DNA from 3 places in the Paenibacillus sp. FSL H8-0548 genome. Region 1 is predicted to be linked to each of the others. Evidence: a T-box and tRNA genes for the amino acid it is inferred to sense, from the RefSeq annotation. Region 1 holds a T-box; the other regions hold tRNA genes.
What was found. A T-box is a leader RNA that pairs with one kind of tRNA and senses whether it is charged. The one in region 1 lies ahead of MHI37_RS08925 (valine--tRNA ligase), so its partner is inferred to be a tRNA-Val.

Region 2: it has a tRNA-Val gene. The T-box ahead of MHI37_RS08925 (valine--tRNA ligase) is inferred to sense a tRNA for this amino acid. The anticodon was not compared.
Region 3: it has a tRNA-Val gene. The T-box ahead of MHI37_RS08925 (valine--tRNA ligase) is inferred to sense a tRNA for this amino acid. The anticodon was not compared.

The regions. Positions count from the first base shown of each region.
Region 1 is NZ_CP152049.1:2,114,350-2,119,392, reverse strand. Features, by position in the region: gene MHI37_RS08930 (folylpolyglutamate synthase/dihydrofolate synthase family protein) at 1-593, opposite strand, end outside; gene MHI37_RS08925 (valine--tRNA ligase) at 625-3,270, opposite strand; T-box leader at 3,328-3,568, opposite strand; gene MHI37_RS08920 (LysM peptidoglycan-binding domain-containing protein) at 3,689-4,972, opposite strand.
Region 2 is NZ_CP152049.1:6,679,439-6,684,481, reverse strand. Features, by position in the region: rRNA gene MHI37_RS28185 (23S ribosomal RNA) at 1-2,302, shown strand, start outside; tRNA gene MHI37_RS28180 (tRNA-Asn) at 2,462-2,537, shown strand; tRNA gene MHI37_RS28175 (tRNA-Thr) at 2,542-2,617, shown strand; tRNA gene MHI37_RS28170 (tRNA-Glu) at 2,660-2,734, shown strand; tRNA gene MHI37_RS28165 (tRNA-Val) at 2,769-2,844, shown strand; tRNA gene MHI37_RS28160 (tRNA-Gln) at 2,854-2,928, shown strand; tRNA gene MHI37_RS28155 (tRNA-Lys) at 2,939-3,014, shown strand; tRNA gene MHI37_RS28150 (tRNA-Leu) at 3,028-3,112, shown strand; tRNA gene MHI37_RS28145 (tRNA-Leu) at 3,179-3,263, shown strand; gene MHI37_RS28140 (TetR-like C-terminal domain-containing protein) at 3,406-3,996, opposite strand; gene MHI37_RS28135 (acyl-CoA dehydrogenase family protein) at 4,294-5,043, shown strand, end outside.
Region 3 is NZ_CP152049.1:190,014-195,056, forward strand. Features, by position in the region: rRNA gene MHI37_RS00895 (23S ribosomal RNA) at 1-2,351, shown strand, start outside; tRNA gene MHI37_RS00900 (tRNA-Met) at 2,504-2,580, shown strand; tRNA gene MHI37_RS00905 (tRNA-Val) at 2,604-2,679, shown strand; tRNA gene MHI37_RS00910 (tRNA-Asp) at 2,715-2,791, shown strand; tRNA gene MHI37_RS00915 (tRNA-Phe) at 2,808-2,883, shown strand; tRNA gene MHI37_RS00920 (tRNA-Tyr) at 2,922-3,006, shown strand; tRNA gene MHI37_RS00925 (tRNA-Lys) at 3,025-3,100, shown strand; gene ssuE (NADPH-dependent FMN reductase) at 3,336-3,887, opposite strand; gene MHI37_RS00935 (MraY family glycosyltransferase) at 4,173-5,043, shown strand, end outside.

The sequences.
Region 1 (5,043 bases):
TCGCTTGCCACTGCCGCAATCGTATCGCCAAGCCGATCCATATGGTCATGTCCGATATTCGTAATAACCGAAACCACGGGATGTACAATATTCGTTACATCAAGGCGACCGCCAAGACCGGTCTCCCATACGACGTAATCGGGATAAGTAACGGTAGCGAAAAATAGTACGGCAAGCGCTGTAGACACCTCGAACATCGTTGGCGAACCAAGCTCCGTCTCCGCAATCGCTTCAACATGAGGCTTCAGTTCATTGGCAAGCCGAAGCAGCGTTTGCTCTTCAATATCCACACCATTATACTGAAAACGATTCGTGAATTTTGTAATATAAGGCGATGTAAATGTTCCTACATCATAACCCCCATGTAGAAGAACACTCGTTAAATACGCGCAGGTGGACCCTTTGCCATTCGTACCTGCAACATGAATAAACTTCAATCTGCGATGCGGATTGGCAAGCCGCTCCATCAGCTCCTCAATTCTCTCGAGCCCTGGACGAATGCCAAAAGGAATAAGCCCGGTAATCCAAGCTACCGCTTCTTGATAGGTTTGCAGCGGCATGGATGGCCGCTGCTCTATATTTTGATCCGTCATTCTTATCGATCCTTCTTCCGTTTGTACAGATTTATCCCCGCAATTCAGCAATTCGTGCCAGAACCTTTTCACGTTTATCTGCATAATCATTCATTTTGGCGCGTTCCTCATCAATAACCTTGGCTGGTGCCTTCGCAACGAAGCCTTGATTGCCCAGCTTCTTCTCAATCCGCTCCACCTCGGTGTTCAGATGCTGATGCTCTTTCTCAAGACGCACGATTTCCTGCGCTATGTCAATCAAGCCTGCAAGCGGCAAATATAGCTCTGCTCCTGTCAATATAGCAGTCATCGATTTTTCTGGAGCGCTGATATGAAGACCTGTCTCCAGCTTAGATGTTCCGCAGAAGCGCTTGATAAACTCTTCATTGCGCAGCATAATCGCTGCTTCCGCTTCACCGGAGGGCTTAATTTGCATCTCGATTTTTTTGCTCATCGGCACGTTTACTTCCGCACGAATATTGCGCACTGCGCGGATCATCTCCATGAGGAGCTCCATTTCTTTCACAGCATCAGGAGCTTCAAGCGCAGCATCGTATACCGGCCATTCCGCTAATGTGATCGTATCGCCAACATGCGGCAAATGCTGCCAAATTTCTTCACTGATATAAGGCATGAACGGGTGGATCAGCCGCTGTGTACGATCCAATACGTAAGCAAGCACCGACTGCGTCGCCTTCTTCGCAGCTTCATCCTCTGTATTGTACAGACTGAGCTTCGCGAATTCGATGTACCAATCACACAGATCATCCCAAATGAAATTATACAATGATCGTCCAGTCTCACCAAACTCGTAGCTGTCGATCTGACGAGTGACTTCACGAACCGTTTCATTCAAACGATGCAAAATCCAGCGGTCTGCGGTGCTGAGGTTAACGGTAATGTCAATATCCTCAGCTTTCACGCCTTCTAAATTCATTAGCGCAAAGCGCGACGCATTCCAAATTTTGTTCGCAAAGTTGCGAGCTTGCTCAACCTTCTCCCAGCGGAAACGCAAATCCTGACCTGGCGTACTGCTTGTCGAAATCATATAACGCATCGCATCTGCGCCGTACTTCTCAATTACTTCAAGAGGATCGACGCCGTTGCCCTTCGATTTTGACATTTTTTGTCCTTCGGAATCACGTACAAGTCCGTGAATCAGTACATCCTTGAACGGCGGCTGCTCCGTGAACTCAAGTGCGGTAAAGATCATCCGAGCAACCCAGAAGTAAATAATATCGTAGCCCGTTACGAGCACATCTGTTGGATAAAAGCGTTTCAAGTCCTCGGTTTCATCCGGCCAGCCAAGTGTCGAGAACGGCCATAGGGCGGAGCTGAACCATGTATCTAGAACATCATTATCTTGACTAAGGTGATCGCCTGCCATATCCTCGCGGGAGACATGCATCTCTCCTGTCGCCTCGTCATACCACGCAGGAATGCGGTGTCCCCACCATAGCTGCCTGGAAATACACCAATCGCGAACATTTTCAATCCAGTGCATATATATTTTCTCGAACCGTTCCGGTACGAAGTTAACGCCCTTGCCTGCCTTCTGGGCTGCGATTGCCGCTTCTGCAAGAGGTTTCATTGCAACGAACCATTGCGTTGACAAATAGGGCTCAACGACAGCGCCGCTGCGCTCGCTATGGCCAACCTGATGCACATGATCCTCGATTTCAACACAAACGCCCTGCTCCTGCAGATCCAAAACGAGCTGCTTCCGGCAGTCGAAGCGGTCCAAGCCTTGATACGGGCCTGCCTCTGCGTTCATCGTGCCGGTCTCATCCATGACAATAATTTGCGGCAGACTGTGACGCTCGCCAACCTCAAAGTCATTCGGATCATGCGCCGGTGTAATTTTTACAGCGCCCGAGCCAAATTCCTTATCGACATATTCATCGGCAATAATCGGAATTTCACGTCCAATAATCGGAAGCACGATAAATTTTCCAATTAAATGCTTATAACGATCGTCTTCTGGATGAACAGCTACAGCAGAATCGCCTAGCATCGTTTCGGGACGAGTTGTGGCTACCGTAATAGAGCCTGAGCCATCTTTAAGCGGATATTTCAGATGATACAAATGGCCGTTAACCTCTTTGTGCTCCACCTCAATATCCGACAGGGCTGTGCGTGCTGCTGGATCCCAGTTAATAATTTTTTTGCCGCGATAAATAAGCCCCTTCTCATAGAGACGAACGAATACTTCGCGAACAGCCTTGGACAGACCTTCATCGAGCGTAAAGCGCTCTCTCGAATAATCTAGGGAAAGGCCCATCTTCGCCCATTGTCCGCGAATGGTATCCGCGTATTCCTCTTTCCACTCCCATACCTTTTCAAGAAAAGCTTCACGTCCTAAATCATAACGAGAAATGCCTTGCTCACGGAGCTTCTGTTCAACTCTTGTCTGAGTTGCAATACCCGCATGGTCTGTTCCGGGCAGCCAGAGCGCATCAAAGCCCTGCATCCGCTTCGTCCGAATCAATATATCCTGTAAGGTAAAATCTAACGCATGCCCGATATGCAGCATTCCGGTCACGTTAGGTGGCGGAATAACAATCGTATACGTCTCCGCTTCAGGGCGTTTGCCCGCTTCAAAAAATTTACCCTGCATCCAGTAATCGTACCATTTCTGCTCGGCTGCCTTCGGATCATAGGTTGTTGGCATTGCAGTTGTCGTTTGATTTTCTGACATTCGTTCCATCCTCCATAAATCGATCTACAAAAACAAAAAAAACCTATCGCCCTTATCATAAAGGACGAAAGGTTTAGCTTCCGTGGTACCACCTTTGTTTCACGCGAAAAAGCTTCGCATGACACTCAAACAGATAACGGCTGTGGCCGGCCTGACTTCGGTAGAGCACTGGTTGCTCCTACTTGGCTCAGGCAACTCTGGGGCGACTCGTAGCAGTCACTTCCTGCGGAACCTCTCAGCGTAACGGTTCCACTCTCTGAAGGCTTTGCTGCATACTATTCCCCTTCAACGTCGTTATAACGCATATATAGCTTTAATCATACCTTTGTTACTGGTCTGAGTCAACTAAACCAGCACAACAAATGCCCCTATCACTCAAATTTATGAGCAACAAGGGCATTTTCATTAAGGATGATTACTATGGGATATATAAAAGCTGTCCTTCCGATACACCAGAATCATCCAAACGGTTATAAATGAGTATCTCTCTTGGATTCAAGCTGTAACGCGAGGCGATAACATCAAGAGTCTCTTCGCGCTGCACGATGCACACTCGAATTTTCCGAAATTCCGAATCCTCGGAGCGTTTGCCTAAAAATAAATTTTTCCATTCGATTTCATCACTCGGCAGCTGCACCTTAGCTTCCTCATCAGCTCGCTGCTTAGCGACGACCTCTTCAGCTGCCTGACGGGCAGCTTGCTCCCGCCTGCTCGTCTGAAGAAGGGTAAGAATACCGACATCCGCCGCCTGTTCTGAGCTTTCCTGTGGCTGCTTGCCTGATAATGCCACACGAATTTCCTGCTGCTCAGGTTCTGCCTTCTGCGTCAGCACCGACTCTGCCAATGGATCAAATGACGCTGTGTTTGTTTCCAGCTTAGAGCGTTCCTGCTCGTTAGCTTGCTCGAAATCCGTGACTGCATCATCATTCGGTAAAAATTCAGGTTCTGCGCCCGCCACTTCTGAGGAAGTTACCAGCCAGCCATCGTCACTCGTCTGCTGAGAGGCTAACGTAATTTCCCGCTCCTCCTGAAACTCTGGAGCCTCCTCCTCAGCTTGCTCTATTGGCGAAGAGAACAGCTGTGAGGACGACCAGCCTGAATCGGAACCAGCAGATGATATGGTTACCGAAGCCTCTGACTCTTCCGACAATTCCGGCTGCTGCGCATAAGAGATTTCCTCTTGCGCAGCAAAATCATTCACCTCCGGTATGTAGGGCTGCTCAAAATTAGCATACTGGCCGGTGAACGTCTCCGAAATTCTTTCCTCGTAAACTTCCCGTTGATGCACAACAGTAAATGGCTCTTCCCTCCAGATTTCCTCCTGCTCCTGAACAGGCTGAGCAGAAATGCCTCTCAAGGAAAGAACACCTGTAATGTTCAATGTGCGGGAAGACAACAAGTCTACATCAAAATTGTCGATGTCAATCGAAATATCGTCCAGACGTGAAATACGATTCATCGGCAGCGTGATCTCGACTGGAATCCAGTGCTCAAGCGTCAATGAATTTTCGGAATCATTTTGACTCCTATATATTCCGCTTAGCAGCAGCTGCCCTCTAAGCACGGCATGATCTCCCTGATCGATGACCTGGATACGAGGAACAAGCTCAATTTCCTCCAGCTCTTCAATTGCCGCAACATCATCGGGCAAATGGACACGTTCATATACGTCAAAGCGTAAACCATTCGTTTGATCTGACACGCCTAAGTCCTCCCCTCTCATACTGAATGCTTGGTCTAACATTACATTCACTACTTATCTATATGGTAGGT
Region 2 (5,043 bases), 2.8 Mb from region 1:
AGTTACGATCACGTGCAAGGTTAAGTCGGGAAGACGGAGCCGTAGCGAAAGCGAGTCTGAATAGGGCGAATAAGTACGTGGTCGTAGACCCGAAACCGTGTGATCTACCCCTGTCCAGGGTGAAGGTGCGGTAACACGCACTGGAGGCCCGAACCCACGCACGTTGAAAAGTGCGGGGATGAGGTGGGGGTAGCGGAGAAATTCCAATCGAACTCGGAGATAGCTGGTTCTCCCCGAAATAGCTTTAGGGCTAGCCTCGAGGAATGAGCGTCGTGGAGGTAGAGCACTGATTGGGTGCGGGGCCCGCCAAGGGTTACCAAGTCCAGTCAAACTCCGAATGCCATAGACGTGCTACTCGGGAGTCAGACAGTGAGTGCTAAGATCCATTGTCAAGAGGGAAACAGCCCAGATCATCAGCTAAGGTCCCCAAGTGTGTGTTAAGTGGGAAAGGATGTGGAGTTGCAAAGACAACCAGGATGTTGGCTTAGAAGCAGCCATCATTTAAAGAGTGCGTAATAGCTCACTGGTCGAGTGACTCTGCGCCGAAAATGTAACGGGGCTAAACACACCACCGAAGCTATGACATGTGCCTATATGGTACTTGGGTAGGGGAGCGTTGAATACGGATTGAAGTTGGACCGTGAGGACTGGTGGACTGTATTCAAGTGAGAATGCCGGTATGAGTAACGAAAAGACAAGTGAGAATCTTGTCCGCCGAAAGCCTAAGGGTTCCTGAGGAAGGCTCGTCCTCTCAGGGTAAGTCGGGACCTAACGCGAGGCCGAAAGGCGTAGTGGATGGACAACAGGTTGAAATTCCTGTACCACCGAAGATTGTTTGAGCAATGGGGTGACACAGAAGGGCAGTGACGCGGACTGATGGAATAGTCCGTCTAAGCAGTGAGGCTGGTGTGTAGGCAAATCCGCACACTATAAGGCTGGGCTGTGATGGGGAGCGAAAATTACAGTAGCGAAGGTCATGTACTCCGGCTGTCAAGAAAAGCCTCTAGTGAGATCTAGGTGCCCGTACCGCAAACCGACACAGGTAGGCGAGCAGAGTATGCTAAGGCGCGCGGAAGAACTCTCGTTAAGGAACTCGGCAAAATGACCTCGTAACTTCGGGAGAAGAGGTGCCTCGGTAGGGTGAATAGCCCGAGGGGGCCGCAGTGAAAAGGCCCAAGCGACTGTTTAGCAAAAACACAGGTCTGTGCGAAGCCGTAAGGCGAAGTATACGGGCTGACGCCTGCCCGGTGCTGGAAGGTTAAGGGGAGCGGTTAGGGGTAACCCGAAGCTGTGAACCGAAGCCCCAGTAAACGGCGGCCGTAACTATAACGGTCCTAAGGTAGCGAAATTCCTTGTCAGGTAAATTCTGACCCGCACGAATGGCGTAACGACTTGGGCGCTGTCTCAACGAGAGATCCGGTGAAATTTTAATACCTGTGAAGATGCAGGTTACCCGCGACAAGACGGAAAGACCCCATGGAGCTTTACTGTAACTTGATATTGAACTTTGGTACGATCTGTACAGGATAGGTGGGAGCCTACGAAGCATGAGCGCCAGCTTGTGTGGAGGCACCGTTGGGATACCACCCTGATCGTATCGGAGTTCTAACCTAGAACCGTGAAACCGGTTCGGGGACCGTGTCAGGTGGACAGTTTGACTGGGGCGGTCGCCTCCTAAAATGTAACGGAGGCGCCCAAAGGTTCCCTCAGAATGGTTGGAAATCATTCGCAGAGTGCAAAGGCATAAGGGAGCTTGACTGCGAGACCTACAAGTCGAGCAGGGACGAAAGTCGGGCTTAGTGATCCGGTGGTACCGAATGGAAGGGCCATCGCTCAACGGATAAAAGCTACCCTGGGGATAACAGGCTTATCTCCCCCAAGAGTCCACATCGACGGGGAGGTTTGGCACCTCGATGTCGGCTCATCGCATCCTGGGGCTGAAGTAGGTCCCAAGGGTTGGGCTGTTCGCCCATTAAAGCGGTACGCGAGCTGGGTTCAGAACGTCGTGAGACAGTTCGGTCCCTATCTGTCGCGGGCGCAGGAAATTTGAGAGGAGCTGTCCTTAGTACGAGAGGACCGGGATGGACGTACCGCTGGTGTACCAGTTGTTCCGCCAGGAGCACCGCTGGGTAGCCAAGTACGGACGGGATAAGCGCTGAAAGCATCTAAGCGCGAAGCCCCCCTCAAGATGAGATTTCCCAGTATGTAAGACCCCTTGAAGACGACGAGGTTGATAGGTTCGGGGTGGAAGCACAGCAATGTGTGTAGCTGACGAATACTAATCGGTCGAGGGCTTATCCTAAACACGTTTACTCGGACCCATACATCCGGTAGACAGCAGCATAAAGGTTCAGCAAACCTACCTTTCGTATCCAGTTTTCAGGGCGCAATACCCTGGTTTTCAACCGTGCCTCTTTTGCAGTTGAAGCTCTTGGAGACATTTCAACGCAAATAGCAATGTTCCCTGATAGCTCAGTTGGTAGAGCACTCGACTGTTAATCGAGTTGTCACAGGTTCGAGTCCTGTTCGGGGAGCCATTATGCTCTCATAGCTCAGTAGGTAGAGTGCATCCATGGTAAGGATGAGGTCACCGGTTCGAATCCGGTTGAGAGCTCCAGATTACTTTCAACTAAATGTGTACAAGCTTTAATTTCAGCATGGCCCGTTGGTCAAGTGGTTAAGACACCTCCCTTTCACGGAGGTAACAGGGGTTCGAGTCCCCTACGGGTCACCAATTACCTTTTCTTACTAAAGGCGCCTTTACATTTGGACGCTTAGCTCAGCTGGGAGAGCATCTGCCTTACAAGCAGAGGGTCGGCGGTTCGATCCCGTCAGCGTCCACCATATCGCTCTTGGGGATTAGCCAAGCGGTAAGGCAACGGACTTTGACTCCGTCATTCTCAGGTTCGATCCCTGAATCCCCAGCCATTTTAACTATGAGTCATTAGCTCAGTTGGTAGAGCACCTGACTTTTAATCAGGGTGTCGTAGGTTCGAATCCTACATGACTCACCATTTTTTATAACTTGCGCGTGTGGCGGAATTGGCAGACGCACCAGACTTAGGATCTGGCGTTTCACGACGTGGGGGTTCAAGTCCCTCCACGCGCACCATATTTATCCCTTAATAAGGAAACGTTCAGTAAGTCAACTGAACTATTAAAGCTTTTTACTTTTTATGCGCGTATGGCGGAATTGGCAGACGCACCAGACTTAGGATCTGGCGTTTCACGACGTGGGGGTTCAAGTCCCTCTACGCGCACCATACTTTTAAACACAGCTTTCAGGATCAGTTGATCTTGGAAGCTTTTTTTTATACGCTTAAGTTGGTAAAGTAAGCACCGGATAGCAAACAGCCAGGCAGATCATAGGATCTGCCTGGCTGTTTTTGTGTTGTTGGAATAGGGCTACTCCGTAACGCCCATCGATTTGTTGATACCTAGGTCAGCAATCCGGGAGAGCTGCAGCGCCATGAAGAAGGAAGAGTAGACCATGTTATTGCTAAACCAGTGTCGGATGATGCCGATTAGCGCAAGCACCGTGTAATCGAGCAGAATATCCATTTGAACCAGAAGCCTTTGCTCCATATCCAGGCTGATGATCCTCTGATACATGCTCTCGCGAATAATGTCGTGCAGTTTTCGGTTAAATTCGGGCAAGCTGTGCTTGAACATTAAACGGAAAAACTTTTCATGCTCCATGAGATATTGAAATAAAGCAACGAGCAAAGGATCGGCGGCATCCGCCTTATTAGGGAGCAGAACAAGTTTACCGATTTCTGGTCGCAAGGATTCGGTGAGCATCGTTAGATTATCTCCGATCATTCTCTCCAAAAAGGTATCCTTATCTTGATAGTGGGCATAAAACGTCGAACGGTTAACGTTCGCTTGCTCCGTAATATTCAATATGGTAATTTCCTCAATGGTTTTGCTCTCCAGCAAGTACAGCAAGGCCTCTTCTAAAATAAGACGCGTTCGAGTTACTCTCCTATCTTCCATTTTTAACTCCTCTCTAGTCAAAGCTGCATAATCAAAGATAATGTCGGATATCCATCATAAAATAAAATAGTGATGTTTTGAGGTATTATCAGGAAAATCCTTTCATATCAAGCCAGACGATTAAAGTAATCATGTTGAACATGAAATAAATAACCAACATAAATGGTATATTTTACACTTTAAACAACAGAATTTGATATTTTGATGGTTGTGTCTGGATTTTGAATTGATATAATGATAGCACAAACCCAAGCATGTTCATAGGAATACATAAAATAGATTTAGGAGGAAAATACGATGCCATTTGTGGATCAATTCGCAGTTCCAGCCACAAATCCTTATATAAGCAAAGCTATTGAACTCGCAGATATATTTGCTCAGGATGCGGCTGAGCGTGATCGTGTGGGAGGTGCGCCGCATCAGCAGATTCAATGGATTAAAGAAAGCGGCTTGCTTAAATTACCCATACTCAAAAAATATGGCGGGGAAGAGCAACCGTGGTCAGTCATATTGCGGGTGGTCAGGGAATTTGCAAAAGCAGACACTTCCATCGCTCATTTATATGGTTTTCATTGTCTGAACGTCATCGGCACGATCTGGAAGTGCAGCCCCGAGCAAATTGCTAGCTTACAGGGCGAGACAGCGCGGAACGACTGGTTCTGGGGTAATTCGATCAACTATCTTGACCGCCGTCTGACAGGTAAGAAAGAAGGGAGCCATTACGTGCTTAACGGCTTAAAGGGCTTCTCCTCCGGTTCACCAGTAGCGGATTATTTATCCGTATCATGGCGGGATGAGGAGAAGGATGAGCTGGTATTCGGATGCGTTCCCGTTACGAAAACGGGTTTGACCGTTCATGATGACTGGGATGGGATTGGGCAGCGGCAAACAGGCAGCGGAACAGTACAGTTCGAGAACGTCATCGTGTATGAAGACGAAATCAGTGGTTCCGACAGATTTGCGGATACAGCCTACGCGACGCTCATTCCGATTCTCTCCAAGAGCGTCATGACCAACTTGTTTATCGGGAGCATAGAAGGGGCGATC
Region 3 (5,043 bases), 1.9 Mb from region 1:
CAGAGCCCGTTAAATGGGTGATGGCGTGCCTTTTGTAGAATGAACCGGCGAGTTACGATCACGTGCAAGGTTAAGTCGGGAAGACGGAGCCGTAGCGAAAGCGAGTCTGAATAGGGCGAATAAGTACGTGGTCGTAGACCCGAAACCGTGTGATCTACCCCTGTCCAGGGTGAAGGTGCGGTAACACGCACTGGAGGCCCGAACCCACGCACGTTGAAAAGTGCGGGGATGAGGTGGGGGTAGCGGAGAAATTCCAATCGAACTCGGAGATAGCTGGTTCTCCCCGAAATAGCTTTAGGGCTAGCCTCGAGGAATGAGCGTCGTGGAGGTAGAGCACTGATTGGGTGCGGGGCCCGCCAAGGGTTACCAAGTCCAGTCAAACTCCGAATGCCATAGACGTGCTACTCGGGAGTCAGACAGTGAGTGCTAAGATCCATTGTCAAGAGGGAAACAGCCCAGATCATCAGCTAAGGTCCCCAAGTGTGTGTTAAGTGGGAAAGGATGTGGAGTTGCAAAGACAACCAGGATGTTGGCTTAGAAGCAGCCATCATTTAAAGAGTGCGTAATAGCTCACTGGTCGAGTGACTCTGCGCCGAAAATGTAACGGGGCTAAACACACCACCGAAGCTATGACATGTACCTTAGGGTACTTGGGTAGGGGAGCGTTGAATACGGATTGAAGTTGGACCGTGAGGACTGGTGGACTGTATTCAAGTGAGAATGCCGGTATGAGTAACGAAAAGACAAGTGAGAATCTTGTCCGCCGAAAGCCTAAGGGTTCCTGAGGAAGGCTCGTCCTCTCAGGGTAAGTCGGGACCTAACGCGAGGCCGAAAGGCGTAGTGGATGGACAACAGGTTGAAATTCCTGTACCACCGAAGATTGTTTGAGCAATGGGGTGACACAGAAGGGCAGTGACGCGGACTGATGGAATAGTCCGTCTAAGCAGTGAGGCTAGTGTGTAGGCAAATCCGCACACTATTAGGCTGGGCTGTGATGGGGAGCGAAAATTACAGTAGCGAAGGTCATGTACTCCGGCTGTCAAGAAAAGCCTCTAGTGAGATCTAGGTGCCCGTACCGCAAACCGACACAGGTAGGCGAGCAGAGTATGCTAAGGCGCGCGGAAGAACTCTCGTTAAGGAACTCGGCAAAATGACCTCGTAACTTCGGGAGAAGAGGTGCCTCGGTAGGGTGAATAGCCCGAGGGGGCCGCAGTGAAAAGGCCCAAGCGACTGTTTAGCAAAAACACAGGTCTGTGCGAAGCCGTAAGGCGAAGTATACGGGCTGACGCCTGCCCGGTGCTGGAAGGTTAAGGGGAGCGGTTAGGGGTAACCCGAAGCTGTGAACCGAAGCCCCAGTAAACGGCGGCCGTAACTATAACGGTCCTAAGGTAGCGAAATTCCTTGTCAGGTAAATTCTGACCCGCACGAATGGCGTAACGACTTGGGCGCTGTCTCAACGAGAGATCCGGTGAAATTTTAATACCTGTGAAGATGCAGGTTACCCGCGACAAGACGGAAAGACCCCATGGAGCTTTACTGTAACTTGATATTGAACTTTGGTACGATCTGTACAGGATAGGTGGGAGCCTACGAAGCATGAGCGCCAGCTTGTGTGGAGGCACCGTTGGGATACCACCCTGATCGTATCGGAGTTCTAACCTAGAACCGTGAAACCGGTTCGGGGACCGTGTCAGGTGGACAGTTTGACTGGGGCGGTCGCCTCCTAAAATGTAACGGAGGCGCCCAAAGGTTCCCTCAGAATGGTTGGAAATCATTCGCAGAGTGCAAAGGCATAAGGGAGCTTGACTGCGAGACCTACAAGTCGAGCAGGGACGAAAGTCGGGCTTAGTGATCCGGTGGTACCGAATGGAAGGGCCATCGCTCAACGGATAAAAGCTACCCTGGGGATAACAGGCTTATCTCCCCCAAGAGTCCACATCGACGGGGAGGTTTGGCACCTCGATGTCGGCTCATCGCATCCTGGGGCTGAAGTAGGTCCCAAGGGTTGGGCTGTTCGCCCATTAAAGCGGTACGCGAGCTGGGTTCAGAACGTCGTGAGACAGTTCGGTCCCTATCTGTCGCGGGCGCAGGAAATTTGAGAGGAGCTGTCCTTAGTACGAGAGGACCGGGATGGACGTACCGCTGGTGTACCAGTTGTTCCGCCAGGAGCACCGCTGGGTAGCCAAGTACGGACGGGATAAGCGCTGAAAGCATCTAAGCGCGAAGCCCCCCTCAAGATGAGATTTCCCAGTATGTAAGACCCCTTGAAGACGACGAGGTTGATAGGTTCGGGGTGGAAGCACAGCAATGTGTGTAGCTGACGAATACTAATCGGTCGAGGGCTTATCCTAAACACGTTTACTGTGACCCATACATCCAGTAGACAGCAGCAGAACAGGTTTTCAGCAAACCTAACTTTCGTATCCAGTTTTCAGGGCGTAATGTTCTGACTTTGCTAGCGTCCCCGAACGCTGCAAACGACAACTATTCGGGGGACAAGCGTGGCGGTGTAGCTCAGCTGGCTAGAGCGTACGGTTCATACCCGTGAGGTCGGGGGTTCGATCCCCTTCGCCGCTACCATTACCTTTTTTAGTGAAATATCTGGAGGATTAGCTCAGCTGGGAGAGCATCTGCCTTACAAGCAGAGGGTCGGCGGTTCGATCCCGTCATCCTCCACCATTATTTACTTATTCGGTATTTAACCGAATCCACTTGGAGCTGTGGTGTAGTGGCCCAACATGCCTGCCTGTCACGCAGGAGACCGCGGGTTCGAATCCCGTCAGCTCCGCCATTTTTCTTTAAAGTAAGGCTCGGTAGCTCAGTCGGTAGAGCAGAGGACTGAAAATCCTCGTGTCGGCGGTTCGATTCCGTCCCGAGCCACCACTTTATTTTTCGTTGCGACGGAAAATAAGTAATAGTATGGAGGATTAGTGAAGTGGCTAAACACGGCAGACTGTAAATCTGCTCTCTCTGAGTTCGGTGGTTCGAATCCATCATCCTCCACCATTTCCTTTTTTACATCAAGAGCCATTAGCTCAGTTGGTAGAGCACCTGACTTTTAATCAGGGTGTCGTAGGTTCGAATCCTACATGGCTCACCATTTTTTGAATATAATATGTAATTGTAGCTGATGATCTAGTGATCTTCGGTTTTTTTGATTTTATAGGCTTCAAAAAAGGAGCGATCTCCATAAGGCATTATGCCTTATGGAGATCGCTCCTTTTCTTTAAAATATAGGAAAGCATATCATTTCTCCATACTAACTCTATATTTCTGGGAATGAAACGCGCTGGGGCCGCCAAAGGACGGCGACAGCCGTTTCACCTTGTTTAAAATTATTTTGCTCGGAGTGAAAGCTCGCTTATAAGCTCGTTAACTGTTTCTGATAGTCGGAATGTGAGGTCCTCGCTTAATTCAAATACGGGCGCTTCGTTCGGCTCCTGTGTACGATTAATTTGAGAATCTACAGCATAAACGCCGCTAACGAATAGTTTAGCACCCATGGATGCCAGTACCGGTTTAAGGGAATAATCGATGGATAACAAATGGGCAATTGTACCGCCAATAAATAGAGGAGCAATAATTTTGCCATCAAGCCCTTTTTGCGGAAGCAAATCCAAAAATGTTTTCAATACGCCTGTAAAGGAGGCTTTGTAGACAGGGCTAGCAATAATGACTGCATCCGCTTCTTCGACTAACTTATTAGCTTCTACAATTGCTGGACTGCCAAATTGTGCATGAATGAGATCTTCCGCTGGTAAAGCGACGACGGTAATGACATTGACGGAATGAGCCTTCTCTATTAATTGCTGCTCTACATATTGTGTAATTCCATTTAGGCGTGATGAAGCGTTCGGACTACCTGAGATGATAACGATTTTGGTCATGTGCAGCACTCCTCTTTCACATTTAAATAGTAGTTTAAATATACATTATTCCGATAAATAAACTTTGATTAAATCCTACCATAAATAGGGCATTTTGGTCAAACGGGTTTTGATCGTTTCTTGAAATATAGGAAAGTATGACATTTCTTCATACTTTCCTATATTTCTGGGAATGAAAGGCGCTGGTGCCACCAAAGGACGGCGATAGCCGTTTCACCTTGTATTTTATCGATTTAAGGGAACAATGTATACATACAGAAAAATATACAAAAAGGGGTAGCTGCAATGGTATACGGTTTAGCAGCATTAATCAGCTTTGCGATTGTATTTGCAAGTGTGCCACCGCTTCGGATGCTTGCTTTGCACCTTGGTTTTGTAGATCGTCCCAATCATAGAAAAATTCATAATGAGCCGATACCTCTAATGGGAGGAGCGGCTATTTTTGTTGGCTGTGTCATTACGATGTTTATTTTTATCGGGTTCACACCTTTGACTTGGACGATAGTGACGGGAGGGACGGTACTCGTCATTATCGGGCTAATAGATGACGGCACAAAGGCGAAGGGAAAGGATTTTCCTGTGTGGCCTCGCCTCATTCTTTATATCGCGACTGCTTCTATACCGAGTATGTTTCATATTAGTATCGCAGGAATAACAAATCCGGTTACAAATCAGTTTATTTGGTTTCCAGACTGGTTCTCGTGGCTTACGACGATGCTATGGGTGTTTGGGTTAATTAATATGATCAATTTTATAGACGGGGTGGATGGGCTCGCATCAGGAGTTTGTACGCTTTCCGCGCTTACGCTATTAACTTTAGCGCTGATTAAAGGACAATCCAGCACAGCCATTCTTGCGGTTATTGTAGCAGGTGTTTCTTTTGGATTCCTGGTACATAATTTTTATCCGGCGCGAATTTTTATGGGAGATGCTGGTGCGACCTTTTTAGGCTTTACGCTGGCCGTTATTGCAGTAGCTGGAACATCCAAAAGAGCTACGTTTATTTCACTGCTTGTTCCGCTGCTTGCACTTGGGCTGCCTATATTCGATACAGCTTATGTGATGCTGCGCAGATTAATCAGCGGGAAGAGCCTGCACCGAGCAGACAAGCTGCACACACATCATATATTGATGAAATGGGGTTTGAGTCAAGTAC